DNA from 4 places in the Paeniglutamicibacter sp. MACA_103 genome. Region 3 is predicted to be linked to each of the others. Evidence: riboswitches for the same ligand, from Rfam matches in the RefSeq annotation. Region 3 holds a riboswitch; each other region holds the start of a gene.
What was found. A riboswitch is a leader RNA that binds a small molecule or an ion and turns the genes downstream of it on or off. The one in region 3 is predicted to bind thiamine pyrophosphate.
Positions count from the first base shown of each region.

Region 1: another riboswitch for thiamine pyrophosphate. It lies ahead of ACIPVK_RS12755 (sodium:solute symporter family transporter); the one in region 3 lies ahead of thiC (phosphomethylpyrimidine synthase ThiC).
Region 2: another riboswitch for thiamine pyrophosphate. It lies ahead of thiM (hydroxyethylthiazole kinase); the one in region 3 lies ahead of thiC (phosphomethylpyrimidine synthase ThiC).
Region 4: another riboswitch for thiamine pyrophosphate. It lies ahead of ACIPVK_RS18195 (3-oxoacyl-ACP reductase); the one in region 3 lies ahead of thiC (phosphomethylpyrimidine synthase ThiC).

Region 1 is NZ_JBIXLN010000024.1:69,295-73,518, forward strand. It holds gene ACIPVK_RS12750 (hypothetical protein) at 1-731, opposite strand, end outside; gene ACIPVK_RS12755 (sodium:solute symporter family transporter) at 728-2,188, opposite strand; TPP riboswitch at 2,200-2,315, opposite strand; gene ACIPVK_RS12760 (ABC-F family ATP-binding cassette domain-containing protein) at 2,934-4,224, opposite strand, start outside.
Region 2 is NZ_JBIXLN010000038.1:33,724-37,947, reverse strand. It holds gene thiD (bifunctional hydroxymethylpyrimidine kinase/phosphomethylpyrimidine kinase) at 1-1,014, opposite strand, end outside; gene thiE (thiamine phosphate synthase) at 1,011-1,670, opposite strand; gene thiM (hydroxyethylthiazole kinase) at 1,667-2,485, opposite strand; TPP riboswitch at 2,477-2,575, opposite strand; gene ACIPVK_RS16625 (aldehyde dehydrogenase family protein) at 2,686-4,149, shown strand.
Region 3 is NZ_JBIXLN010000001.1:116,199-120,422, reverse strand. It holds gene lepB (signal peptidase I) at 305-994, opposite strand; gene rplS (50S ribosomal protein L19) at 1,055-1,414, opposite strand; TPP riboswitch at 1,943-2,050, shown strand; gene thiC (phosphomethylpyrimidine synthase ThiC) at 2,063-3,847, shown strand; gene trmD (tRNA (guanosine(37)-N1)-methyltransferase TrmD) at 3,964-4,224, opposite strand, start outside.
Region 4 is NZ_JBIXLN010000047.1:4,139-8,362, reverse strand. It holds gene ACIPVK_RS18200 (Tex family protein) at 1-1,717, opposite strand, end outside; TPP riboswitch at 1,737-1,830, shown strand; gene ACIPVK_RS18195 (3-oxoacyl-ACP reductase) at 1,907-2,671, shown strand; gene ACIPVK_RS18190 (LLM class flavin-dependent oxidoreductase) at 2,692-4,026, shown strand; gene ACIPVK_RS18185 (hypothetical protein) at 4,102-4,224, shown strand, end outside.

The DNA of each region.
Region 1 (4,224 bases), on a different contig from region 3:
GTGTCCAGCAGCCTGCTGCCCGCCGGCAGGGAAAAGGCCAGCCCCTCGCGTTCTAGCGCGTCCAGCAGGTGCACGTAGGCAAAGGAGGTGCCCAGCAACGCGACGGGTTCCCCGGCGGCCTCCGCATCGCGCAGCACCGTGGCGAGGCGGCTCCAGTCGAGCTCGTCACCCGCCATGAAGTAGTCGCTGCCCGGGGCGCCAAAGGCATCAACCAGCTCTCCCAGGAAATGGGCCAGGGATGAATTTGGCTGCTCGTCAGGGCGCGCGTTGAGCACCAGCAGCCGCATGGTCCGCTTATCGGGCAGGAAGTAGTGGGCGAATGCCTCGCGGGCAGAGGCATCGTAAAGGTACAGGTGCGGGTGGTGGTTCCGGCCGCGGGTGGTGGGATCGGTGCTCCCGCTGGTCATGAAGACGGCGGCAGCATCTTCCACCGGATCACAGGCCAAGGTGAGTTCCTTGAACGCGGTCAAGGGCACCGGCGGAATGTCCTGCCATCGGGACAGGGAACCGGGATGCACCCCGCGCGCCCGACAGAAACGTTGGTAAGGGATGTTGCGTTCGTATTGGTAGGCGAAAAGTCCCAGGGCCAGGACGTTGAACTCGGAATCGTCCTCGGGGCTCCCCGCACTGCTGTCCGTGGCAGGCCCCGGCCCGCGTTCGATATAGGCCTGGATGCGCAGATCCAGGTCGTCACGCTGGGCTTCGGACGTGTTGGATCCTTGGGTGTTCATCGGGCGTTCTCCCCTTCCGTGCTTGTCTCGCGCATGGCGTCGGATTCCGCTCGCGGGCCCGCTGGGCCGTCCAGGCTTCTCGTCTGCGATCCCAACTCCGAGAGGTCGGTGCTGCGCCCCGCCGCGGCGGACACCACAAGGGTCACGGCGGCGGAGGCGACCGAGGCCGCGAGGAACGGGGCCAAGGACAGTCCCTGGGCAAAGGTGGCAATGGCCAGGGCGGCCGGCAGGCTGCCGCCGGCGAACCAGCCATAGCCCAGCGCCGCCACCAGTCCCGCGATGGAGCCGCCGATCGCGGCGTTGGAGGTCGAACGGCGCCACAGGCCCAACAGGATCGGAATGATCGTCGCGGCGCACAGCAGGTCGGCGATCAGGAACAGGCGCAGCACCGAGAAGCCCTGGAAGGCCACGAGGGCCGGGATCGCGGTGAACACAATCGTGGCTATCCGCGCCCCGGACAGGCGGAGCCTTGGTACGTGTGTCACGGCCATGGCAGCCAGCCCGTTTTGCAGGGTGTCCACCGTGGAGGCCACGAGCGCCAGGGTCAGAACGAGAACGGCCGCCAGGACCCAAACCGGCTGCAATTCCAGCAGGGCAAAGAACGGCACCGCCGGGGTGCCCAGGGCAACCCCGTAGGCGGCAGCGAGCAGTCCGACCAGGCCGGCAGCGAAGACCACGGGGAACCGGGTGACGGCACCGATGAGGGCGCCGCGGCCCAGGGCGCGGGCGTCGCGGGCCGCCCAGACCCGCTGCCAGTACCCGTTGTGGAAGAGCGTGGTGCCGGTGACAGCCACGACCAGGGTCAGCGCTGCCTCGATGCCGTGCAGGTCCACGGCGAATAATGCCGGGTCCAGAGGTCCCGTATTGCGGGAGAGCCCGCCGAAGAGGACGGCTCCAACGACCACCAGCAGCCCAAAGAGCATCCAGGATTGCCAGCGATCGGTGTGGATCGAGGCCCGCAGCCCGCCGTATGCGGTGTAGAGCGCAGTGATCAGGGCAACGGCAATGATCCCCAGCCGCGGATCCAAGTCGGACATGCGCCCAAGCACCGCACCGATGGCGGTCAGCTCGGCCGAGAGGGCAATGAGCATGTACATCATGGAAATCGCAAGTGCGTAGATGTGCATGGTAGTTCCGTAGCGCAGGCGCACAAACTCCACGAGGTTGTGCCCGTCCGGGATCAGCTTACGCAGGCGCTTTCCCACCAGCACCAGGCCAATCAGCGGCACGGTGACCGCGACGGCGTAACCGACCACGCCGGCAATGCCTGTGGTGGCCCCGACCTCCGGTGCGGCGAAAAGGATCCACGCACCTACTCCCGAGGCAAAGAAGGACAATCCCAAGCCCAGTCCGTTTTGGCTGTTGCGGGCCACGGCGAATTCCTCGAGGCTCCGATCCCGCCCGATTCCCAGGCCAACCCAGGCAAACACCGCCAACACAATGATCAAAATCGCCAAGGATATGGAAAAACCAAGCATCAACATTCATCCCTTCGCCGGCATTACCCGGACAGGTTCATGCGGTCGGCGACACCGTTAGTCGCCCTCTCAGCCTGGTTCTTCCCAAGCTCCCGCGTTGTGGGATCGACTCTAGCCACACCGTGGCCCGGATCCCAATCCCGAGCAGTCTGGAACCGTGAATATGAAGCTGCGAACTCCGGGCTTTCTCTGCCGGCGGATCGGCGGGAAAGGATTTCCAAAGATCGATTCTGGTCGGCCCCGTTGGCCCGATTCACCCTTCCGGGTCGTGCAATGCTGGAATATATGTGCCTTTTGACCTGGCGAAAACTCGTGGTAACCGTGGCAATGTTCCGTCCCCCTTGGGCCTGCTGGCGGGCTGCGCCGCCAAGCCACGCTCGCCGCACTTTGCGTCTCCCACGGCGCCAGCGTCCGCCGTTGCACCCGTTGTCCAGGACAAGGTCTGTTCCACCTGGTTGGACCTTCTTTTGGTCCCCGGGGTTAGGACTTCCTCGCGGTCCAATGAGGAACGCCATATCTATGCGCAATGGCGGAAACTGTCCCGGTTGAGTCCAACACCCTGGCTCCGGCCCGGTTGAACATCCGCCGGCAGCTCACCCCTGTGTCCTCACAAACGTTCGGCATCCGACTCATCAGATCCACCTTCTATGGCGCCAACGGAACCATGTCCGAAAGAACCATGAGGTTTGACGCCCGCTTGCCAGCCAGCTCCTGAGGATTGTTCCTAGGCTCCGCGGACTGCGACTTCTCCCGCCTTGGCGTGCTCCGCCCCGAACACCAAGTAGCGGTTGGCGATCTTCTCGGTAAAGAACCGGTCGTGGCTAACCACCACGACAGCGCCGGGGAAGTGCAGAAGCGCGCGCTCCATCACCTGGGTACTGGCCATGTCCAAGTGGTTTGTGGGCTCATCCAAGATCAGCACCGAAGCACCCGAAAGCAGGCACATGGCCATGGCCACGCGCGCACGCTGGCCACCTGAAAGGTTGCCGATGCGGTTCTTCAAGTCGGCCTCGGAGAACTGGAACATGGCCAGGAACCGGTTCACCGACTTCTTCGTCGCGCTGAAGGCCAAGGAATTCGGCATCGCGTTGACCGCATGGGTCACGGTGTCTTCGGGATCCAGCTCATCAAGGATCTCGTTGTAAGAAACCACCGCGGCACCCTTGGTCCAGGTCACGTACCCCGAATCCTGTTTCTCCGTCTCGGTCAGCACACGCAACAGGGTGGACTTACCGCTGCCGTTGGCACCGAGGATGACCATCCGGTTGCCGCGTCGCACCTCAAAACTGAGGTCGTTGAAGAGCGTCTTTTCCCCGTAGGACTTCGACAGTCCTTCGACCCGGCAAAGGGTGTCCTTGATGTGCAGGCCGCCATAGATCTCGGTGATGATCTTGTCCACGGGCCGCGGCGCGCGCGACTTCTTGATCTTGGAGAGCTTGTTGTCCAGGCCCTTGCTGGCTGCCTTGGCCGCCTCGCGGCGGTCAGAGATTCCCTCGGCTTCAAAGGCCAGAAGCTCGGATTCGTGGACGAATTGCGACTCGAGGGTCTTGAGCTTGAATTGCTTGGCCACCACGTATTCTGCGAAGTTTCCCGGGTATTCGTGGAGGTGGAAGTTCTCGACCTCGATGATCCTTGTGACCACCGAATCCAGGAACTTGCGGTCGTGCGAAACGATGATGGCCGCACCCTTGAATGACTTGAACCAGTTTTCGAGCCATTCGACGCCTGCGACATCGAGGAAGTTGGTCGGCTCATCCAGCAAGAGGACATCCGGGTCCTCGAGCAGGATCTTCGCCAGTGCGGCACGGTTGCGCCATCCGCCTGAGAGGGAATCAATGGAGCAAATCCTGTGGGCCTCGTCAAAGCCCAGCTTGGTAAGTACGGTGTCTATGGAACGGGGGTAATCCCAACCATCTAGTCGATCCATGGATTCGAAGAGCTCGGACTGGCGGTGGATCAACCGATCCATTTCGTCGGCCTTGGGATCGGCGGCAATGGCAGTATCGATCTCGGCG
Region 2 (4,224 bases), on a different contig from region 3:
AGCATAGCTGCGCAGGTACAGGGCGTCCTGGCCCAGGTACTCCTCGAAGTCGCTCGTCTGAAGGGACCCGTTCTTGAGCTGGCGGATGAACGCGAGCTCGTCGATGCCTGCGCGGATGCCGGCGATCGCCTCCCACCAGTGCGCCAGCGGGTCCCGGGCCGGCGCGGGGCGCACCCCGTCCCAGAGCGCTGCCAGGTGGTTGACCGGGCCGTGTCCGCCGCCGACCGCCAGCTCGTCGGCCCGGGCAATCGCCTCGGACAGCCAGGCCTTGGCGTGGCGCAGCGCCTGGGCCCAGTCACCGCCGCGGGCGTAGAAGGTCGCCAGGGCGGAGGAGAGCGAGCAGCCGGTGCCGTGCGTGTTGGCCGTGGCCAGCCGCGGCGAGGCGACCTCGAAGAGCACACCGTCGGGACCGATGAGCGCGTCCCGGCAGGTTTCCCCTTCCAGGTGCCCGCCCTTGGCCAGCACCAGGACCTGGTACTCGGCGGCGACGGCGCGCGCCTGGGCCACCGCCTGTTCCCAGTTCCCGGCGACCTCGGCGCGCGCCAGCACGGCAAGTTCCGGGATGTTGGGGGTGATGACGTCGACGTGGGCAAAGAGGCGCCGCAGCGCGGTGGTTGCCTCGGCATCCAGCAGCGAATCCCCGCTGGTGGCGACCATGACCGGGTCCAGCACCACCGCCGGGGCGTCGGAGCCCGCGGCGGTCCGGATCCCGGCCAGCCAGCAGCCGAGCTCGTCGATGACCGCCGCGTTGGCGAGCATCCCGATCTTGATCGCGTCGATGGCGATGTCCTCGGAAACGGCGCGCAGCTGCGCCAGCAGGAAGCCTGCCGGCGGCACGTGCACGGCACTGACGCCGCGGGTGTTCTGCGCGGTCAGCGCGCTGATGGCGGCCATGCCGTAGCCGCCGGCCGCGGCAATGGACTTGAGGTCGGCCTGGATGCCGGCCCCTCCGGAGGGGTCGGATCCGGCGATGGACAGGATGTTCTTCACGGTGCTGGTGTTGGGGGTGTTCATGGCTTCGTGCCCTCCCAGAGGTTCAGTAGGTTCGTGGCCGCGGCGCGCGGATCCCCGGCGGCGCAGATGGCGCGGACCACCGCGACGCCGGCGGCACCGGAGCGGGCCAGCGGGGCCACGTCGTCCGCGTCGATGCCGCCGATGGCGATGACGGGCAGGTCGCTGAGCCCCACGGCGCGCGCCAGGCCCGCATGGCCCAGCGGCTCGGGGTGGTCCCTCTTGGTGGGGGTGGCATGCACGGCGCCGACCCCCAGGTAGTCGATGGTGCCCGGGGAGCGGAGCTGCAGCTTGTTTGCGGCGTCGATCTGCGCATCGCTGGCGGCGCTGAGGCCCAGCACGGCGTCGGGGCCGATAAGTTCGCGCACCAGGGCCGCGGGCAGGTCGGACTGGCCGATGTGCACCCCCTGCACGTCGGCGCCGGAGGCGCGGGCGGCCAGGAACACGTCGACGCGGTCGTTGACCAGCAGTGCCGCGCGCCCGGCGGTGTGGTGGGCGCATTCCATCACGACGTCCGCGAATTCGCCGGCCGGCATGTCCTTGCAGCGCAACTGCACCGTCCTGATCCCTCCGTCCACCGCGGCCTTCACGATGTCGGCCAGCGGACGTCCGGCGGTGGAGGCGGAGTCCGCGACCAGGTACACGCCGTAGACGCTCATGAGAGCACCGCCGTGGCGCCCAGCTCCGCGGGGGAGACAGCGGCCAGCGCGTCGAGGAAGAGCGGGGCGAAGGTGCCTGGGCCCGCGGCCGTGGCGGCCGCGCGTTCGGCCGCCGCCGAGTAGAAGGCGTGCGCGGCAACCGTGGCGACCAGCGGGTCCCCGCCGGTGGACAGGAAGGCGGCGCAGAGAGCGCCCAGCGCGCACCCGCCGCCGGTGATGCGGGTCAGCAGCGCGCTGCCGCCGTGCACGAACACGGTGCGCACCCCGTCGGTGACGAGGTCCGCTTCCCCGGAGACGGCGACGACGGCGCCGCTTTCCCTGGCCAGCGTCCCGGCGGCGTCGGTCGCGGCGGCAACCGAGTCGGTGGACTCGACCCCGCGCCCGCCGACGGCCTGACCGGCCAGCGCCAGGATCTCCGAGGCGTTGCCGCGGATCACCGTGGGCCGCGCGGCCACGAGCTCGCGGGCGAGCGCGGTGCGCACGCGCAGCGAACCGACGGCCACAGGGTCCAGCACCCAGGGGGTCGAGGCCGCTGAGGCGCCGGCAACCGCCTCGCGCATGGCGGCCGCCTGCTCGGAGTTCGGGGTGCCCAGGTTCACCAGCAGGGCTGCCGCCACCGCGGCGAAGTCGCCGGCCTCCCCGGGCACGTCCACCATGGCAGGGGACCCGCCGGAGGCCAGCAGCACGTTGGCGGTGAAGTTGGTGACCACGGTGTTGGTCAGGCACTGGACCAGGGGCGTGGAGGAGCGCAGTGCGCCCAGGGCATCGGCGAGCTCGCCGGGTGTTACGAGTTTTGAAGGCGCCATGGATTCCATGAGCAACATCCCTCCGCTAGTACGAACTAGATCAGGTTCTACGGGTTTCATCTCAGCCGGCCGCAAGTGCCGACACCCCGTGTCACTATGCGCGAGCCTATCCCACCGGGCGCCGGGTCCGGCACTCCATGTCACCGCGCACCGAGCACGCCAAGCGTGGCGGCCTGTTGCCGATGCCACAGTGGCCGTAGGCTCAAGAGATGGGCACTTCCGACACCTCACACAAATCCGCAACGCCACGCGAAGCGACGGCGCTGAACGAGCTCGAGCTGCCCGAAGTGGTGCCCGAACTGCCGGAGAACATCGTGGAGATCGTCGCCTCGATGCACGACGTGGTGTCCACCCGGCTGGCGCACCCGCGCCGATTCCGGGCCTCGCAGCTCAAGGCCCTCGAGCGCATGCTGGAGGCGCACGAACAGGACTTCATCGACGCGCTGGCCGACGACCTGGGCAAGGGCGCGGTCGAGGCGAAGATGACCGAGATCGACATGGTGCGCGCGGAAATAGACCACGCGCAACTGCACCTTTCCGAGTGGATGGAATCCAAGCCGGTGAAGATCCCGCTGGTCCTGCATCCGGCGGCGGCCAAGATCGAGCCGCAGCCGCTGGGGGTGGTGCTGGTCATCGGCGCCTGGAACTACCCGCTGCAGCTGATCCTCGCCCCGCTGGTCGCCTCCATCGCCGCGGGCAACGTCACCGTGCTCAAGCCCTCGGAGCTGGCCCCGACCACCTCCACGCTGCTGGGCCGGCTGATCCCGAAGTTCCTGGACCACCGGGCGTGCGCCGTGGTCCAGGGCGGGGCCTCAACCAGCAAGATCCTGCTCGAACAGCACTTTGACCACATCTTTTACACCGGCGGAGAGCGTGTGGGAAAGATCGTGGCCCGCGCCGCGGCCGAGCACCTGACACCCGTGACCCTGGAGCTGGGCGGGAAGTCCCCGGCCGTGGTGATGGACGGGTCCTCCGCCACGGTGGCGCGCCGGCTGGCCTTCGGGAAGTTCATGAACGCCGGACAGACCTGCGTGGCGCCGGACTACGTGCTGGCCGTGGGCGACGCCGCCATGAACCTGGAAAAGCAGCTGGCCAAGGCGATCACCGGGTTCTACGGCAAGAACCCGCTGGCCAGCCGCGACTACGGCCGCATCGTCAACAAGGCCCACTTCGACAGGCTGGTTTCCTACCTGGAGCACGGCGAGGTCCTCATCGGCGGCGGGTACGACGCGGACACCCTGAAGATCGAGCCGACAGTGATGGCCAACGTTGATCCGGGCTCGGAGCTGATGCGCGAGGAGATCTTCGGCCCGATCCTGCCGATCGTCGCGGTGGAAAGCTTCGACGCGGCGGTGCGCTTCATCAACGCGCGCCCCAACCCGCTGGTCGCCTACCTCTTCAGCGAGAACCCGCGGCTGCAATCTGCCTTCGGGGACCAGGTGCGGGCCGGGGCCATCGTGCACAACGCGCCAAGCCTGCACCTGGCCGTCCCGGGCCTGCCCTTCGGAGGCGTGGGCGCCTCCGGCATGGGTTCATACCACGGGCGGCATGGCTTCGAGCGGCTCTCGCAGATGCGCTCCGTGATGGGCAAGACCACCGTGGTGGACACGCTCAAGGCGATCTACCCGCCCTACACCTGGGCGAAGTCCAAGCTCATCGACAGGCTCATGTAGAAATTCCCGGCCCGGCATATACCCATGCAGGAGTTGGATATTACGGCTTGCCCGCGGAATGGCCGAAGGCCGGGT
Region 3 (4,224 bases):
GGGGGTCTCTTGGGCAGAACCGCGCCGATTGGAACGGCGTGGCACGAGCCATCCACGTCAGGGGTCCCCGTAGACAGCTTTGTCACCGGTGGCAGGGTCAAGTGAAGGCTATCCACGCTTTTTTGGCTACCCGTAGATAAAGAGGCGGGATTTGGGCGTCACCGATACCCCGATCCTCCAGGGTGGATTCGCAGGCGGGTGCCAGGCATCAGGCGGATGCGCGGTCCCCGATCATGTGGAAGCCAGGAATTCTTTGATGGGCCCCAAGAGTTGCGCCCGATTACGGACGCGAACGGGCCTCGGGCTATTCGGAGACGGGAAGTCCACCCAAAGTCGATGAGCCCTCAACAGGGCGCTTGCTTTCCAAAGGCCAGATCACATCGGTCACCTTGCCAATGACGCGATCGGTCACGATCATGCCGCCGCCGGGTGCTCCCATGAGTGCGCGCGAATCCTCGGACACCGAGCGATGGTCCCCCATGACCCACAGTCGCCCCTCGGGAATCTGCACCTCGAAGTCCATCTCGCTCGGCTTGTCCCCTGCAAAGACATAGGGCTCGTCAACGGCGACGCCATTGACGCTCAGGCGCCCGTCGGGGCCGCAGCAGCTGACCGTGTCGCCGCCGACGCCGATGACACGCTTGACATAGACGGCGTCGCTGCCGGCCAGGCGCAGCGCCCAGGCCAGGGAATCCACGGCGTTGGGGCGCTGGTATGGCAGGAACGAGCCCCGCCCGTCAAAGATGACGACATCCCCGCGCTGGATTTCGGCGTTGTTGTAGGCAAGCCGGTTCACCAGCAATCCCTCACCCGGGTTCAACGTGGATTCCATGGAAGTGGAGCCGATGTAGAAGAAGTCAACGACGGTGGCGCGAACGCCAAGGGTGATTACCGCCGCCGCAGCAAGCGCGCCAACGGCAAAGCGCCAGCCCCTTGAAGGGGACCGGCGCTTTGTCGAAGCGGAAGAACGTTCCGATTCAGTAGATCGATCCACGATGGATCCCCATCCGCGCCGCTCGAGGAGTGGCGCGGATGAGGGCTCTCGTTTTTCTGGCTACTTGGCGGACCGGAAGTCGCGCTTTTCGCGGATCTTCGCAGCCTTGCCGTGGCGATCGCGCATGTAGAACAGCTTGGCGCGGCGAACGTCGCCACGGGTCAGCAGTTCGATCTTTTCCAGGACCGGGGAGTGCACCGGGAAGGTACGCTCTACGCCGACGCCGAAGGAGACCTTGCGAACGGTGAAGGTTTCGCGAACGCCGTCGCCCTGGCGACCAAGGACGAAGCCCTGGAAGACCTGGACACGGGAGTTCTTGCCTTCGATGATGTTGACGTGAACCTTGACGGTGTCACCGGCGCGGAAGTCCGGGACATCGCTGCGCAGCGAGGCTGCATCGACAGAGTCGAGAATATGCATAGTTGCATCTCCTAGGCAGACGCCGCAGGTCACCCACCTTAGACACGGACCGTCATTGTTCCTCGAGGCGCACAAGGGCGTCCAAGGAATGATGGGGCGGTCCGAAGCTTAGTACCACGATCCGTTTGCGGATCGGCGGTAGGTCCAACTGTTGATTCGTTCCCCCTGCGGCAGGAGCAGAACCCAGTAGACCCAAGAATCCATTTTGCCACACTCCGGGGCACCGCGCGAAGTCCCGGACACGCAGGCGGAGGTCCGCAGCACGGGCGCCCCCCCTGGCTCACCAGGATTCCGCCCGCCATATATCCGTCTGGGCCCTATTCCCCGCTCACCCTGCCGGTCCGGTTTCCGCCGCCAACTGGGCGCCGGGGCCCAAACGACGGGGGAAACCGGCCGTAACGGCATCCGCCTTAAGGGCGGTTCGCTGTCGCGAGTGCATGGCACAGGCCGCCAGCCGCTCACCCGGACGCAACGCGCCGGTGCCCAAGGTCACAAACGCTGCCGCGCGAAAACATGTGATAGTTTCGCTTACGACCACACGGGGGCCCCAGCAGGGGCTGAGATCGAGCTGACGCAGCAAGAGACCGTTGAACCTGTCCGGGTAATGCCGGCGAAGGAAGTGAGTACTCCTTGAGCAACACCGATTCAATGCACAGCCCTGTCCAAAACGCCGTGGAATCTGCCGAGACGCAGTCCCTGAAGTCCCATTCGCTGGCCTACATCGAGGACCACGAGTCGGGGATCCGCGTCCCGGTCACCGAGATCGCGTTGGAGCCCTCGCCCGGCGGAAAGGACAACGCCCCGCTGCAGGTTTACCGCACAGCCGGTCCCGGAAGCGACCCCGTGGTTGGGCTGCCCGCGTTCCGCAGCACCTGGATCGCGGAGCGCGCGGACACCGAGGCGTATGCGGGACGTGAAAGGAACCTGCTTGACGACGGGAAGTCCGCGGTCCGCCGCGGCAAGGCGTCGGCCGAGTGGAAGGGAAGCCGTCCGGTTCCCCGCCGCGCGCAAGCAGGACAGCGCGTCACCCAGATGCACTACGCCCGGGCCGGAGTCATCACCCCGGAGATGCGCTTCGTCGCCCTGCGCGAGAACTGCGACGTGGAACTGGTGCGCAGCGAGGTCGCCGCGGGCCGCGCCATCATCCCGGTGAACATCAACCACCCCGAGTCCGAGCCGATGATCATCGGCAAGGCCTTCCTGGTGAAGATCAACGCGAACATCGGCAACTCGGCGGTCACCAGCTCCATCGCCGAGGAAGTGGACAAGCTGCAGTGGGCCACCAAGTGGGGGGCAGACACCGTGATGGACCTGTCCACCGGCGATGACATCCACACCACCCGCGAATGGCTCATCCGCAACGCCCCGGTCCCGATCGGCACCGTCCCGATCTACCAGGCGCTGGAAAAGGTCAACGGCGAGGCCAACGCGCTGACCTGGGAAATCTTCCGCGACACCGTGATCGAGCAATGCGAGCAAGGCGTGGACTACATGACCATCCACGCCGGGGTGCTGCTGCGCTACGTGCCGCTCTCGGCTAACCGCGTGACCGGCATCGTCTCGCGCGGCGGGGCCATCATGGCCGGCTGGTGCCTGGCCCACCACCAGGAGAACTTCCTGTACACGCACTTCGACGAGCTGTGCGAGATCTTCGCGCAGTACGACGTGGCCTTCTCGCTGGGCGACGGGCTGCGCCCGGGTTCCATTGCCGACGCCAACGACGCCGCGCAGTTCGCCGAGCTGGACACCCTGGCCGAGCTGACCAAGCGCGCCTGGGAATACGACGTGCAGGTCATGGTCGAGGGCCCCGGCCACATCCCCTTCCACCTGGTGCGGGAAAACGTCGAGCGCCAGCAGGAGCTGTGCGACGGCGCGCCGTTCTACACGCTCGGCCCGCTGGTCACCGACATCGCCCCCGGCTACGACCACATCACCAGCGCGATCGGCGCCACGGAGATCGCCCGCTACGGCACCGCGATGCTCTGCTACGTCACCCCCAAGGAGCACCTGGGGCTGCCAAACAAGGACGACGTGAAGACCGGGGTGATCACCTACAAGATCGCCGCCCACGCCGCGGACCTGGCCAAGGGACACCCGGGCGCCTCGGCGCGCGACGACGCCCTGTCCAAGGCGCGCTTCGAGTTCCGCTGGCGCGACCAGTTCGCCCTGTCGCTGGACCCGGTCACCGCCGAGTCCTTCCACGATGAGACGCTGCCGGCCGAACCGGCCAAGACCGCGCACTTCTGCTCCATGTGCGGGCCGAAGTTCTGCTCCATGCGCATCAGCCAGGACATCCGTGACGAATACGGCTCGGCCGATTCGCAGGCCGCCATCGCCGACATGGTGAGCGGCATGCGCGAGAAGAGCCAGGAATTCCTGGCCGCGGGCGGCAAGGTCTACCTGCCCGAGCTCGAGGTTCCGGCCAAGGTGTAGCGCTTCCGGCCCGCCCCGGTCCCTGCCGGGCGCGCGCCGACAAAAAAGGGGGCTGCCCGTCCTTCCCGCATTTTGCGTGGGATGGACTGGCAGCCCCCTTTGCCGTGCCTCGTGATTTACTGCTCCGGCGCGATCTCATCCTTGGGCACAATGCGGCCCTCCAGAATCGCAAAGCCGCTGTGCCACAGGGTGTCGCGGTCGTGTCGGTTCAGCGTGGCCGGGTCCAGCTGCACGATCAAGTCCGGGCGGCGGGCGGCGGTGCGCTCCAGCTGCTTGTTTCGGCGGAAGCGTGCGATCTTGCCGTGGTTGCCGGAGAGCAGCACCTCGGGAACCTCGCGGCCCTCCCAAACACCGGGCTTGGTGTATACGGGGTACTC
Region 4 (4,224 bases), on a different contig from region 3:
CGTTGGCATTGCGGTGCTCGACGATGTTGCGGCTCAGCAGCGATCCGACGCCGGCCACCCGGGCCAGCAGTGCCGGGGAGGCGGTGTTCACGTCCACGCCGACGGCGTTCACGCAGTCCTCGACCACCGCATCCAGGGAGCGGTCCAGCTTGGCCGGGGTCAAATCGTGCTGGTACTGGCCCACGCCGATGGACTTCGGCTCGATCTTCACCAGCTCGGCCAGCGGGTCCTGCAGGCGGCGGGCAATTGACACGGCACCGCGAATGGAGACGTCCAGCTCCGGCAGTTCCGCACTGGCCAGGGCGGAAGCCGAGTACACCGAGGCACCGGCCTCCGAAACGATGACCTTGGCCGGCTTGTTGGTCAGCTTGGCGATCACCTCGCCGGCCAGCTTGTCGGTTTCGCGGCTTGCGGTCCCATTGCCGACGGCAATCAGTTCGGTGCCGTGTTTGGCCGCCAGGGACACCAGGGTCGCCACCGAGGCATCCCACTTGTTCGCCGGCGCGTGCGGGTAGATGGTGGCGATGTCCACGACCTTGCCCGTCGCGTCAACGACGGCTACTTTGACTCCGGTGCGCAGCCCTGGGTCCAGGCCCAGCACTGCCCGATTCCCGGCCGGGGCCGCCAGCAGAACGTCACGCAGGTTGGCGGCGAAGACCTTGACGCTGGCTTCCTCCGCGGCTTCGAAGAGCCGCGTGCGCAGGTCCGCCTCGAGCCGTGCCAGCAGGCGACCGCGCCAGGCCAGGCGCACGGTTTGTGCCAGCCATTTTCCGGCCGGGGCATCGGCCGCCGCACTGATGCCCAGCGAACGGGCGACGGCTGCCTCGTATCCTGCGCGCGCCTCGGCCAATGCCGCATCGTCACGCGGGTCGGCCTCGGCAAGCTCCAGGTTCAACGCGCCCTCGCGCTCGCCGCGCAACAGGGCAAGGATGCGGTGGGAGGGCTGGGTGGCGACGGGCTGGACGAAGTCCTCGTAGTCTGAGAACTTTGCGGCGTCGGCGGCCGGGGCGCCGGGAGCGATCTTGGAGGAGATCTTGCCTCGGCCCCACAGCCGTTCGCGCAGTTCCGAGACCAGCACCGCGTCCTGGGAGGCGCGTTCGGTGAGGATGGCCCGGGCACCGGCGAGCGCATCGGCGGCGGCGTTGACCTCGTGCTCCGGGTTCAGGAACGTTGCGCCCAGCGTCTCCGGATCCTGGGAAGGGTCCCGGATGAGCGAATCGGCCAGCGGCTCAAGGCCGGCCTCGCGGGCAATCTGGGCCTTGGTGCGCCGCTTGGACTTGTAGGGCAGGTAGAGGTCTTCGAGTTCCGCCTTGGTCGTTGCGGCCCCGATCGCGGCTTCCAGCTCCTCGGTGAGCTTGCCGGCTTCCGCGATGGCCTTGAGGATTGCGGCCCGGCGTTCCTCGAGTTCGCGCAGGTAACGCAGTCGTTCCTCGAGCATGCGCAATTGCGCATCGTCAAGGGTGCCGGTGACTTCCTTGCGGTACCTGGCGATGAAGGGAACGGTGGATCCGGCGTCAAGCAGCTCGATGGCGGCCTTGACTTGCCAGGAAGCAACCGGTGCCCCGGCTACGGAAAGTTCTGCGGCAATGGTCTGGATTATTCGGCTCTGACTCACCCCTCCAGTTTGCCGTATGGGTCCTACGACGTGCCTGCTTCGGGCCCCCGCGCCGGGTGTGTCGCACCCGTGGCGTTCACATGGTTGGGGAAGGTGATCCATCGGTGCTAGGTTGGGCCAAGGACTCGACACGGGGTGCCGCCTTGCGGCTGAGAGATACACCCGTTGAACCTGATCTCGATAATCCGAGCGAAGGGATGCCGGTCCGGCATGACGCATTGTGGCACCTGAATTCCGGTTCCCCTTGGCGGTTCCATGGCATCCTTTCGCTCCAACGAAAGGTGCATGGGAATGCTTATCAAGGACCAAATCGTACTTATCACCGGTGCCGGCCGCGGGCTTGGAACCGAGCTGGCCCGCGCCTTCGCCCGCGAGGGAGCACGGCTCGTGCTGAACTACCGCTCGAGTGAATCCGCGGCCCGGGAACTGGCTGCCGAGTTCGGGGCCGAACGCGCGATCGCGGCACGTGCCGACGTCTCGGACCAGGATCAGGTCGCGGCGATGGTTGCCACGGCGCAGGCACACTTTGGCGGCCCGATCACCACGGTGATCAATAACGCCCTGCCAAGCTTTTCATTCAACGGCGACGCCCGCTCCAAGGCGCACGGGATCGGCTACACGGAATTCGGCGCGCAATTCACCGGCGTCATCGGTGGCGCCCTGAACACCATCCAGGCAACCCTGCCGGGCATGAAATCCGTAGGCTTTGGCAACATCGTCAACATCGGTACCAACCTCTTCCAGAACCCCGTGGTCCCCTACCACGACTACACCGCGGCCAAGGCGGCCCTGCTGTCGCTGACCCGCACGTTCGCGTCGGACCTGGGCCCGGAGAACATCCGCGTCAACATGATTTCCGGGGGCCTGCTGCGCACCACCGATGCCTCGGCGGCCACCCCGGAGGAGGTATTCGACCTGATTGCGGGTTCCACTCCCCTGCGGCGGGTGACCTCTCCCGCCGAGTTCGCCGATGCGGCCCTGCTCTTTGCCTCGCCCTGGTCGCGGGCGGTGACCGGGCAGAACCTGGTTGTCGACGGTGGACTGGTGATGAACTAGGACCTGGGAAGGAAACCACCATGGCTACGTCACGCCAATTGCACCTGAACGCCTTCATCTACGGCGCGGGCCACCACACCATGGGATGGCGCCACCCCGATTCGAGCGCCGACCGCGTCGGCGACATCGCCTACTACGAGGAACTGGCCCGGCTGGCCGAGCGCGGGTGCCTGGATGCGGTGTTTTTTGCCGACGGGCAAAGCGTCAACCGCGAGTACGCGGCGGGCATCCCCTGGTTCCTCGAACCGGTAACCGCGCTCAGCGCCATGGCTCGGGCGACCGCGCACGTTGGTTTGGTCACCACCATCTCGGCGAGCTTCTACACCCCGTTCCACGCCGCCCGGCTGCTGGCCTCCCTCGACCACATCAGCGGTGGACGTGCGGGGATCAACGTGGTGACGTCGATGTTTGACGCCGAGGCCCGCAACCACGGGATGGATGCATTGCCGGGGCACGCACAACGCTACGAACGCGCCGAGGAATTTGTGGATGCGATGCAGGGGTTGTGGGATTCGTGGTCGGATTCGGCGCTGGTGGTCGACCGCGAGGCCGGGCTATACCTCGATCCCTCCCAGGTCCGTCCGGTCAACCACCGCGGCAGCCACTTCTCCGTCGACGGACCGCTGACGGTCCCCCGCTGCCCCCAGGGGAGGCCGGTGCTCTTCCAGGCCGGCTCCTCCGAGGCCGGGCGTTTGTTTGCCGCCCGGCATGCCGAGGCCATCTACTCAGTTTCCTGGGACCGGGAATCGGCGTCGGAGTATGCCGCTGACATCCGGAGCCGACTCGCACGCGAGGGACGCGAGGCAAGTTCGGTGCCGATCCTTCCCGGGCTGGTCACCTATGTCGGTGCGACCCGTGAGGAGGCCCTGGAAAAGAAGCGCGTGCTGGACTCCTTCCTTGACATCGGCTCGGCCATCGCCCAGCTCAACATGTTCACCGGCCAGGACTACAGCGCCCACCCACTGGATGAACGCGTGGATGCCTTGCCTGCTGCCGACGGGTTCGCCGGGCCGCAGGGGCGCTACCTCACGGTCCAGCGCATCATTGAAACCCAAGCTCCCACGCTTCGCGAGCTTCTGGGATTCCTGGCCGCGGGCGGAGGGCATGCGACCATGATCGGCACGCCAACCGAGATCGCGGACGACATCGAGGAATGGTTCACTTCGGGTGCCTGCGACGGATTCAACCTCATGTGCCCCACTTTTCCCGCCGGGTTGGACGACTTCGTGCAGCTGGTGGTCCCGGTCCTCCAGGAGCGCGGCCTGTTCCGTACGTCCTACCCGGGAACCACGCTGCGCGAAACGCTGGGCCTGGCCAGGCCGGCACGCATGGAATCCACTCCGGTCCCCGGATAGCGGCCTATGCCCCTTGGGTGGGAGCCGCGGGCGTTCCCAGCGTTCTCCCACCCGGGAACAACTACGATTGAACCCATGACATTTTCACGTTCCAAAAGTGCATTGCTGGTTTCCGGCGCAGTCCTGCTGCTCTCGGTGACCGGTTGTGCAACCATTGCCGACACCGCTTCCTCCGCCGCTTCGTCCGCGGCCACGCAA